Rubripirellula amarantea: one gene and its partner. The protein of the gene in region 2 interacts with the protein of the main gene of each other region in a pairwise test. Links are inferred from orthologs where the notes say so. Each region holds a gene or a part of one and is shown on either strand. Other genes may lie near its edges.

The links. The genes of interacting proteins can lie anywhere in the genome.
Region 1: the proteins of ribD (region 2) and accC interact in binary tests that used the Escherichia coli proteins (3 or more experiments, as listed by UniProt). The link is inferred for Rubripirellula amarantea from one-to-one orthologs.

The regions. Positions count from the first base shown.
Region 1 is NZ_SJPI01000004.1:188,897-193,333, forward strand. Bases 66-2,988 are described here. They hold accC (acetyl-CoA carboxylase biotin carboxylase subunit), read left to right. Parts: upstream 66-816; coding sequence 817-2,160; downstream 2,161-2,988. Other genes in these bases: Pla22_RS24615 (M24 family metallopeptidase), read left to right, coding at 66-218; accB (acetyl-CoA carboxylase biotin carboxyl carrier protein), read left to right, coding at 337-813; Pla22_RS24630 (hypothetical protein), read left to right, coding at 2,185-2,859. In the rest of the region: more of Pla22_RS24615, read left to right, coding at 1-65; Pla22_RS24635 (NAD(P)/FAD-dependent oxidoreductase), read left to right, coding at 3,124-4,359. UniProt on the Escherichia coli protein: This protein is a component of the acetyl coenzyme A carboxylase complex; first, biotin carboxylase catalyzes the carboxylation of the carrier protein and then the transcarboxylase transfers the carboxyl group to form malonyl-CoA.
Region 2 is NZ_SJPI01000001.1:377,312-382,621, forward strand. The notes cover bases 1,481-4,261. They hold ribD (bifunctional diaminohydroxyphosphoribosylaminopyrimidine deaminase/5-amino-6-(5-phosphoribosylamino)uracil reductase RibD), read left to right. Parts: upstream 1,481-2,181; coding sequence 2,182-3,342; downstream 3,343-4,261. Other genes in these bases: Pla22_RS01445 (tetratricopeptide repeat protein), read left to right, coding at 1,481-2,113; Pla22_RS01455 (hypothetical protein), read left to right, coding at 3,486-4,261. In the rest of the region: more of Pla22_RS01445, read left to right, coding at 1-1,480; more of Pla22_RS01455, read left to right, coding at 4,262-4,553; Pla22_RS25125 (hypothetical protein), read right to left, coding at 4,732-4,893; Pla22_RS01460 (DUF971 domain-containing protein), read right to left, coding at 5,165-5,310. UniProt on the Escherichia coli protein: Converts 2,5-diamino-6-(ribosylamino)-4(3h)-pyrimidinone 5'-phosphate into 5-amino-6-(ribosylamino)-2,4(1h,3h)-pyrimidinedione 5'-phosphate.

The DNA of each region.
Region 1 (4,437 bases), on a different replicon or contig from region 2:
GGCATGGAATCGGGCTTCATATCCATGAAGGCCCCCGATTAGCGGCAGTGGCCGAGGATGTGTTGGCTGAGGGGATGATCGTAACGGTTGAACCCGGCGTATACTTTCAAGCCGATTTCGGAATCCGTATCGAAGATGACGTTTTGATCACCCCCAATGGCTGCGAGGTTCTGGGCAAGCTGCCAAAGGGACTCGATGATTGTCGTTTGATGCTGTAAAACGGGCGTCGACGTGGGCAAACGGTCCTGCGAAAGTACCGGCCTCGGCTGGTCGCCAGTCCGGTTCTGCCGGTGATTGTTTTCCCTCATTTCTTTTACATCTGACGACGAGTCCAGCATGAGCAAGGGCGGTAAGCCAAAGGATGTGTTCGACGTTGAACGCATTCGCGAGATCATCGAGTTAATGGAACAGCACGATCTTTCGGAAGTCGACCTGCAACAGGGCGATGAGAAGATCAAGATTGGGCGCGGCCAAACCGCCCCAGTTTACGCCCCTGCTGCGGCTCCTGTTGCTGCAGCGGCACCCTCGCCAGCAGCACCGGCTGCACCGGCCGCGGATGCTCACGCGGGCACCATCACCATCAATGCGCCGATGGTTGGCACGTTCTATTCCAAAGCCAATCCAGAATCCCCCGCCTTTGTGAAGGTCGGTGATCACGTCGGTCCGGATACGGTGGTCTGCATCGTCGAGGCGATGAAGGTCTTCAACGAAATTCCTGCTGAATGCAGTGGCAAAATCGTAGAGATCTTGGTCAATGACCAGCAGGCCGTTGATTTCGGTAAGCCAATGTTCCGCGTTCAACCGGACAAATAATTCGTGTTTGAAAAAATCTTGATCGCCAACCGTGGCGAAATTGCGCTGCGCATCATCCGCGCCGCACGCGAAATGGGAATCAAATCGGTTGCGGTCTACAGCCAGGCCGACGCCGAGTCGATGCACGTCAAACTGGCCGATGAAGCTTACTGCGTCGGTTCGGCTCGTTCGGGTGATTCCTATCTTCGCATTGACCAAATCATCGCAGCCGCTGAAGTGTCGGGCGCTGATGCGGTTCATCCCGGCTATGGGTTCCTCGCCGAGAATTCCCACTTCAACGAAGTGTGCCGCGAGAGCGGCTTTGAATTTATCGGGCCAAGCCCACAGGCGATGGAAAAACTTGGTGACAAGAATACCGCCCGTAGCATGGCGATCGCTAACAATGTTCCCGTGGTTCCCGGCAGTGACGGATTGATTGAAAGCCCCGAGGCCGCGATCAAGACCGCCAAAGAAATCGGCTACCCCGTGCTGATCAAAGCAACCGCGGGCGGCGGTGGCAAAGGGATGCGCGTTGCCGAGGACGAAAAATCGCTTGCTGTTGCGATCAACCAAGCTCGCACCGAAGCCGAAGCCGCGTTCGGTAACGGTGGTGTTTACCTTGAACGATACATTGGACGCCCGCGTCACATTGAAGTTCAGGTGATCGCTGATAACCACGGCAACGTGTGCCATTTGATGGAACGTGACTGCAGCGTTCAACGGCGTCACCAAAAACTCATCGAAGAGGCGCCGAGCCCGAACCTTCCCGAAGAACGGCGTCGTGAAATTTGCGAAGCTGCCGTGCGAATGATTCGTGGTGCGGACTACTCCAACGCAGGCACCGTCGAGTTTATCGTTGACCAGAACGACGACTTTTACTTCATCGAGGTCAACGCGCGGATCCAGGTGGAACACCCCGTTTCGGAAATGATCACCGGCATCGACTTGATCAAGGAACAAATACGAGTCGCCGCAGGCGAGCCGTTGTCGTTCACTCAAGATCAAGTGAAGTGCGAAGGCCACGCAATCGAGTGTCGCATCAACGCTGAAAATCCTGACAAGAATTTTCAACCCAGTGCGGGCAAGATCACTCAAATGTTTGCCCCCGGTGGTTTGGGCGTTCGCTTTGACTCGCATGTCTACGGCGGATACACCGTGCCACCGTACTACGATTCAATGATTGGCAAGTTGATTGTTCATTGCCGAACGCGAGACGATGCGATCGCAACAATGCGACGAGCGCTCTTTGAACTGCAAGTCGAGGGAATCCACACGACGGCGTCGTTCCACGACAAGGTGCTCCAGCATCCAGAATTTGTATCGGGCAAGCACGACACGAAGTTCGTCGAACGTGAATTCCTGAGCTAAACCAACCTACCGCCCTAACCCACTGTGCCTCTGCTTTTTTCCATCGAACCGTTCACCTTCGTTCTGGCTTTGTTGCCGTTGGTTGGGTACCTGTTCGTTTTGGGGCTGATTCGGTTTTCGCGGCGGGCTTTGGTGACGACGGGATCGCGCGACGTTGCCGCACTCGCGGTGGCCGTCTGTGGATTTGTGGCCGCCGGGCCAGCCGAATTGCTGTTTCCTACCACCGCGGCAACGGTGTTCGGGCCCATGGTTTGGCTGGCGCTGATCGCGTTCTATAGCCTGTCCGTTTCGTTGATCGCGTTAACGGTTACGCCAAAGTTAGTCGTCTACGGACGGACTCCCGAAGAAACGTTCGACGCATTGCTGCGGGCGTGTTTGAAAATTGACGCTGGATCGACAGGCGATGCGAATCGTCTGCAAGTCTTTTTGCCTTCACTTGATGTTCGCTTACGCATCGATGGCATTCGTGGTCTCGATTATTGCCGCGTGCTGACCTTCGAACCCGTCCAATCGGTAAAGTTTTGGTCCGCGATGTTGGCTAACTTGCGAGGCGAGTTGCAGACCGGCCAAGATGCTATTCCTCGTCGCGGATTAGCGATGCTGGTCACTTCGTTCGCGATCGCGGGAATCCTCGCTTGGTATGGCTTGAACAATCAAACGCTCGTTGTTGACGGATTTCGCGACTGGCTGTGGCGGTGATTACCTACCGAAATCAATTTACAGCCATGTTGGCCTAAGCCTTCAACATTCCGCGCCGTTGTTTTACCGCTCAGAATCCCACCTCCAAAATGCCACCGTCAGGCGTTCACCGCGCAGGATCCTACGACCAGGTGTATCCCACCGGGGACGTTGCCATTAATCGTTTCCCACACAGGGGTTATCGCGAGTCTATAATTGCGGTAACAAAACCACGCGGTCAACGTTTCAGATTTCTCCCGAGTAGTTGTGAAACCCAATTCAATGATGAAAAGCTCGTATGACGTTGTAGTTGTAGGTGGTGGCCCCGCCGGAGCCTCGGCCGCCGCCATTGTTGCCCAAGGTGGTCTCAGCACATTGCTGATCGAGCGCGATGCGATGCCAAGATTCCACGTTGGCGAATCGCTAATGCCGGAAACCTACTGGCCTCTGCAGCGACTTGGTCTGAACGATCGAGTTCGTACATCAGGTTGGCAGGCGAAGAAGAGCGTTCAGTTCGTTACTCATAATGGTAAGGAATCAGAACCGTTCTTCTTTAGGCAGCACGACAACCGCGAATGCAGCACCACTTGGCAGGTCGAACGAAGCGAATTCGACAAAATGATCTTCGATCGTGCTGCTGAACTGGGGGCCGACGCGTTTGACCGAACTCGTCTGTTGGATGTCCACTTCGATGATAGCGGTGCCGCCACGGGTGTCAGTGTTCGTGATGCTAATGGAGAAGTCCACGAGATTGAATCGAAAGTCGTTATCGATGGAACCGGCCAGCAATCCTTTATCGCCAACAAGCTTGGCGTGAAAGAAATCAATCCTGACCTTAAGAAAGCTGCCATCTGGACCTACTACCAAGGCGCTGTTCGCGGCGAAGGAGACAACGAAGGGGCTACGATTATTCTGCAGACCGAAGGCAAGAACTCTTGGTTCTGGTTCATCCCGCTTTCCAGAGGCATCACGAGCATCGGGTGCGTGGGTGACAATGACTACATGCTGAAGGGTCGAGGTAAGCCAGAGCAAGTCTATGCGGAAGAGTTAGCCCGTTGTCCAGGATTGCAAAGCAGACTTGCCAACGCGACCCAACTAGGTGAACTCAAGACAACCAAAGAGTTCTCGTACATGGCAAAGAAAACCGCGGGCGATGGCTGGGTTCTCGTAGGCGATGCGTTTGGATTTATCGACCCGGTTTATTCTTCTGGCGTCTACTTCGCGCTGGAAATGGGTGTGCGAGCCGGGGATGCCGTGATCGAAGGGTTCAAGAAAAATGACCTTTCGGCTGACCAACTTGGATGCTGGACTGAATCTTTCCGCGAAGGAGCGAATTGGGTACGCAAGTTGGTTCACGCGTTCTACAACAAAGAATTCAGCATTGGTCGCTTCATGAAAGAACACCCCGAGCACCGAGGCAACGTGACGGATCTGCTCATCGGACGAGTGTTCCATGAAGAGGCCGGCAAGATGTTCATGGACATGGAAGCGTCAATCGCACGCGGAAAAGCCGCGGTCTAAACCGCCACTCGCAATCCGCTTGGACATCTATTGAGCCAGTCCTGCTGGGTGCGGCACAACTCATCTCATGCCTAGGTC
Region 2 (5,310 bases):
CTGCAAGTGCAAAGACTCTGTCCACGAACTCGATGCCGTTATCAAGATGGTCGAAGGCGGCCAAGTTGTTCCTGCGCTTGATCGTCTTTCCACAATCCTGCAAGAGAACCCGGATGCTGCATGGGCGCTTGCGATCCGAGGTCGCTTGTTGCTCGATTTGCGAGAATATGAATCGCTATCCGAGAACGCTGAACGTTTCATTCGCCTGCAACCAAGCAACCCACTCGCGTTGACTCAGCGAGCAGCGGCGATGATCTTCAAGGGTGACGCCGAAAGTGCGACCTCGACGATCCTTCAAGCACTCACCGAGAGCGGACGTGATGTTGATTCGTTCGTACTCGACGTTGCATCGGTGCTTGCGTTTTCGCTTGCTCAATCCGGGGCGTTTCTAACCGCCCGTGTATATGCCACGCTCGCCATGATGGCGTCTGGCTACGAAGGTGGACGGACAGCGGTTTCGGTGCTTCGGCAACTCAACCAAGCACCGACGATCAGTCAATTGATGAAGTCCATTCCGGAAACCATCGAGCGTCCCGCCGACGCGAGTTGGGGCGAACGCTATGACGAAGCAGCAGGTCTGCTTCAAAGCAACCAAGTGCTGCTGGCCGAGAATAAATTCCAATCGCTGCAACGTACCGTTGCAGACGAACCAGCGATCTTGTCGGGACTGTTGACCTGTGCGATTTGGCGAGGCGATACCGATACCCAATCGGACATGCTCAGGAAGTTGTCGGAATGCGAATCGCTCGACTTTGACACCCGAGCCAAGTACTTGGCGATGTCGGCGATGGCTAAACCGAGCACTCCCGACGTTTGCATCCCTACAGTGGAACTGACTTGCGACATAGAGAACACCGAAGAGATCGAATTGTCGATGACCGCCAGTTCTTACTTCGTGTCGCTTCCGCCGGACTTGCTTTCCGGCATGCGCGCTAGTGAGGACGATATTCCACCGCGTGCTGGGTTCCAAATTCTGGATCGCGAAAAGCCAACGGAATTGGATAAGCTTCCGCCCATCTCTGAAGTTCCAGAAGCTGTCGCGATGGTTTTCATTTACGGAAAGCAAACCGACCGTGCTGCTCGGATTGAGGTTGTCGAGGTTCGGCAAGATCGAATCGAACAAGTGAAATCACGCATCAATGACGCAGTCGAATCGGCGTTTGAATTCACCCAATCCGACGGCGAACCCTTGCCCTTGCTTGTTGCTAGTCAACCAGCAATCGCGATGGTGCGTTTTCAAGCCAGCCCGTTGGACGCCGAAAAGCTTCAACTCGATTTGGTTCAAGAGCGGATGCCGGAAGCCGTCGCGTCACTCAAACTGCCTTTGCTAGGCAACGCGTCGTTGAAGGATCTCGCGGGCGATGAATCCAAGCTGCTCGTTCGCACGGCGGTAATGCAAATCATCGAGCAATACGACGCGGTTTCATCAAAGCTCGGTGACTCGATCGAAAAGGTTTATGAATTTGCTGGTCTTCAACGACGAGGGATGATCGTTGCGAACAACGAGGACATCGAATCGCTTGCCAATGAAGATCTTGCTTTCGTTGATCCATCCCAACTCAATACCGAGTCGCTGATTTATTTAGTGCAGCGTGCTCAGCAGGTTTCATCAACCAATGCCATGCGTCGATTCGCGTCGGCTCTTCTTGAATCAGAAATGAGCGAGGAACAACGTCCCGCGAAGTTGCTTGCGTACATGACTCTGATCAACACCGCTACTGATAACGCCGTAGCATTGAAGCTGCTTGAAGAAGCCAAAGCGTTTGCCGCTGCGAATCAAATATCCACGGCGAACCTGTTGCTGACTGAAATTGGCTTGCGTTTACAAGGTGGCGATGGTCCTGGATTCCAATCAGCTCTGCAAGCGATCTCGTCACAATACGGTCAAGAACCCGAAGTGATGGCACAGCTTCAGCAGATGTTGATGGCTTATGGGTTGATTGGACCCGATGGACGTCCACGGGGAGGGCCAGGCGGTCCACCTTCAGCTGCTGCTCCCGCGGCGGCGGGTGGCGGGTTGTGGACTCCCGATGGAGGAGCCCCCGCTCCATCGCCGGCTGCTGGCGGCGAAGGCGACGGCGGCAGTAAGCTGTGGGTTCCCGGCATGGACTAGGTAGCAGCGTTCATGCTGCGATGGAGCAGTCTTGCCTCGTGCTTTCGTTTTCTATTGACCCCGTTCCAGTGAACCTATCCGTGGAAAAAGACAACGAAATCCGGTTCGAGCAAGACCGCGAGTTCATGAAGCTTGCCATCGACCTTGCCAAACATGGCGAAGGATCAGTCGAGCCCAACCCTATGGTGGGCTGCGTTTTGGTACGCGATGGCAAAGTGATTGGGCGGGGGTTTCACCGTGTCTTTGGTGGCCCGCACGCCGAAGTCGACGCAATCATGTCGTTGGCAAGCCAGGATCATGCACGCGGATCGACAGCCTACGTCTCACTTGAACCTTGCTGCCACCAAGGAAAAACACCACCATGCACCCGAGCACTCATTGCTTCGGGGGTCTCGCGAGTGGTGATCGCGATGAAAGATCCTTTTGCCAAAGTCGACGGCGGAGGAATTTCGGAACTGACGGACCATGGTATCGATGTCAGCGTCGGAGTGATGGAATCGGAAGCGACGCAATTGTTAGCTCCCTACCTAAAGCGAATTCGCACCGGCATTCCGTGGGTGATCGCCAAGTGGGCGATGACGATGGACGGCAAGATCGCAACGGTTGACCGGCAGAGCAAATGGATCACTGGCGATAACTCACGCGCTGAAGTCCACAGGCTTAGAAATCGTGTCGATGCAGTCATCGTTGGCATGGGAACCGTGGAAGCGGATGACCCCCAATTGACGACACGCCTGCCCGAAGGCGAAGCTCCCAAACGTACTGCTGTCCGCGTTGTATTGTGTCATCACAGGGTCCCTTCGATTGACTCGAAGCTCATTCAGACCGCGAATCAGACTGCGACGTTACTGCTCGTCTCGCGCGCCGTACCCACCTCAATGCTTGAAGACTTGCATGCGACGGCGGTCGAAATCGTGCAGCTCGATGCGGAGAACCGAAACGAAATTGTCATCGCTGCGCTGCAACATTTGGGCGAAAGAGGCTTCACGAACGTAATGATTGAGGGTGGCGGAGAGATTTTTTCAAGTTTTTTTTCCGTCGACCAAATCGACGAAGCACACGTTTTTGTTGGCCCTAAAGCCTTCGGTTCAGCGGCGGCTCCTGGCCCCATTTCCGGCGATGGCGTGAAAGAAGTTGCCCAAGCTTGGCAGTTCACGGTCGCGGACGTGCGTCAATTCGATGACGACGTACGCATCATTTACCGTAGGAAAAGCGATCCATTGCGCTGACTTCCACGAAGTTCCCCTTTTGCAAACTGCGCATTTTTGTCGATAACCTTCGTTGGACTCGTCGGCTTGCCCGATGAGGGCCGGCCTACGCGTTCACCTAAGCGTTTGCACCCATGCGTTGCGATTGATCATGTGCTGATCCATTGGCAACGCATCTCCCGCAAGATTCGGGGAAGGAACAGGGTACTGGTATGAGGTGGCGTTTGCTGTTTGCCTTAATCGGCTTGTCCATCACGGGCGTGTCATCTTTGGGACAAAGACCGCCTGAGGCTGAAGGTCTCCCCCCGCAACGACGGGACTCAGGTGACGGCGAGGAACTACACGCCGACTACTTCAAACCCTCGGGCGTCGTGCGTTTTCAACTTGTCCAAGCTCGGATCTGTTTGGATGCACCAAGGCATCGCAAAGGCTCACAAAGCCGTACCGAAAACCAGATCTACGAAAGTATCACGGTTACCGCCAATCGCGGCATTCCCTCAGTTCATTACATTTGCGAGACGCCTCAGCAGTCGATCACACTGCACGTTCAGGATGCACAGCACCTCAGGATCGAATCGCACATTTCAGATGACGGCAACGGCACCGCCCAACGTTGCGTCCTTGATCAGCCCGAAACCGGAATGATTACCCTGGCCATTGGTGACTTGACGTCGGAATCGGCGCAGTCCTATCAATCCAGCAACCTGCTGCATTTGCGCCTGCAAACACCGGAGATTTTCGACAAACACTTTGCTCGAGTGATTTCCAGGATGCTACATGGCGAGTCGCTCAAGCACCTTAGCGAGCGAACTCTGCAAGCCGTGATCGCCGAATCACGCCAGCCAATTGTTCTGAACCAGCAGCAAGTCGAAGCATTGATCCAGCAACTAGACCATCCACAGCGACGCAAGCGAGTCCAGGCCGAACGAGAACTGCTGAGTCACGGAACGTCAATCCTACCGATGCTTCATCAGTCGCTTGATCACGACCGACTTTCCGTTGAGCAACGATCTTGTATCAAAGCGATCCTGTCTCGACTGCGACCAACAACGCCGGATCGCCCTGCATCACTTGCGAAGATGCTGATCAACGATGCGTCATATTGGGAAGCCGTGATTCCTGAGCTTAGCTTTGTACAGCGAGAGATAGCTGACGCACGGTTTACATCTCTGGGTTGCGAAACCACGTTCATCAGCAACCCCGCTCCCAAGGCTCGACTGTCCGAAAGGTGAGTAGACACCGGTTTCGGCGAAGACAGGTATGATCACGTGGATAGAAATATCTTTGTGGTCAGACCAAAGTGTTCGGTGTTGCCTTGGCAATCCCAGCTAGTTGAATGAAACGTATCAGCAAGCCAACGCAGTAGAGAATTGACTCTGCCGCAGAATCAAAATCCACACGTGATGAGCGTCACGGCGAACTCTTGTTCTTCAGGTTCTTGTCCAGACGCTCTGCCATTTCTTTCGCTTTGCGATCTTCCTTTCGCTTCAACTTCTCGAAAGGATCGCTGTACTTGATCCACCAAGCCCATAGCTGTCGCAAATACTGCACTGCGTCCCTTTCCAAAGACATGATTCTCGGTCTAAATAGATCGGGCCAGAATTGAACTGACATATCGGGCCGACCTCGGTCCCGATGCTCACCAATACGCCGCCGATCTCTTGGCTGTTTCAAGCCACCAGTACTCAGGAGCCGGTTACACGTAACTCTCAGCACCGATTCGCGAAGACTTGACTCGAGAAGAGTCGAAGTCGGAGATTATCTTCGACGAAGACAATTTCATGGCAATCGCTAAACGCAAACCTTCAACGGATCTTACCGCGGTGTTCACATTTGCAGTTTGCTAACGCGATAGAGGCGCGTTGTAGAGGATTTCGAACAAGAAAATCCCAGAAGAATGCCCGTCGGAAAACTGAATGTTGTAGCCGTACTGCCCGACTGGCTGCATAGCCTCGATTCGCAACGGACGCGCCTCGGCGGCTGACAGGA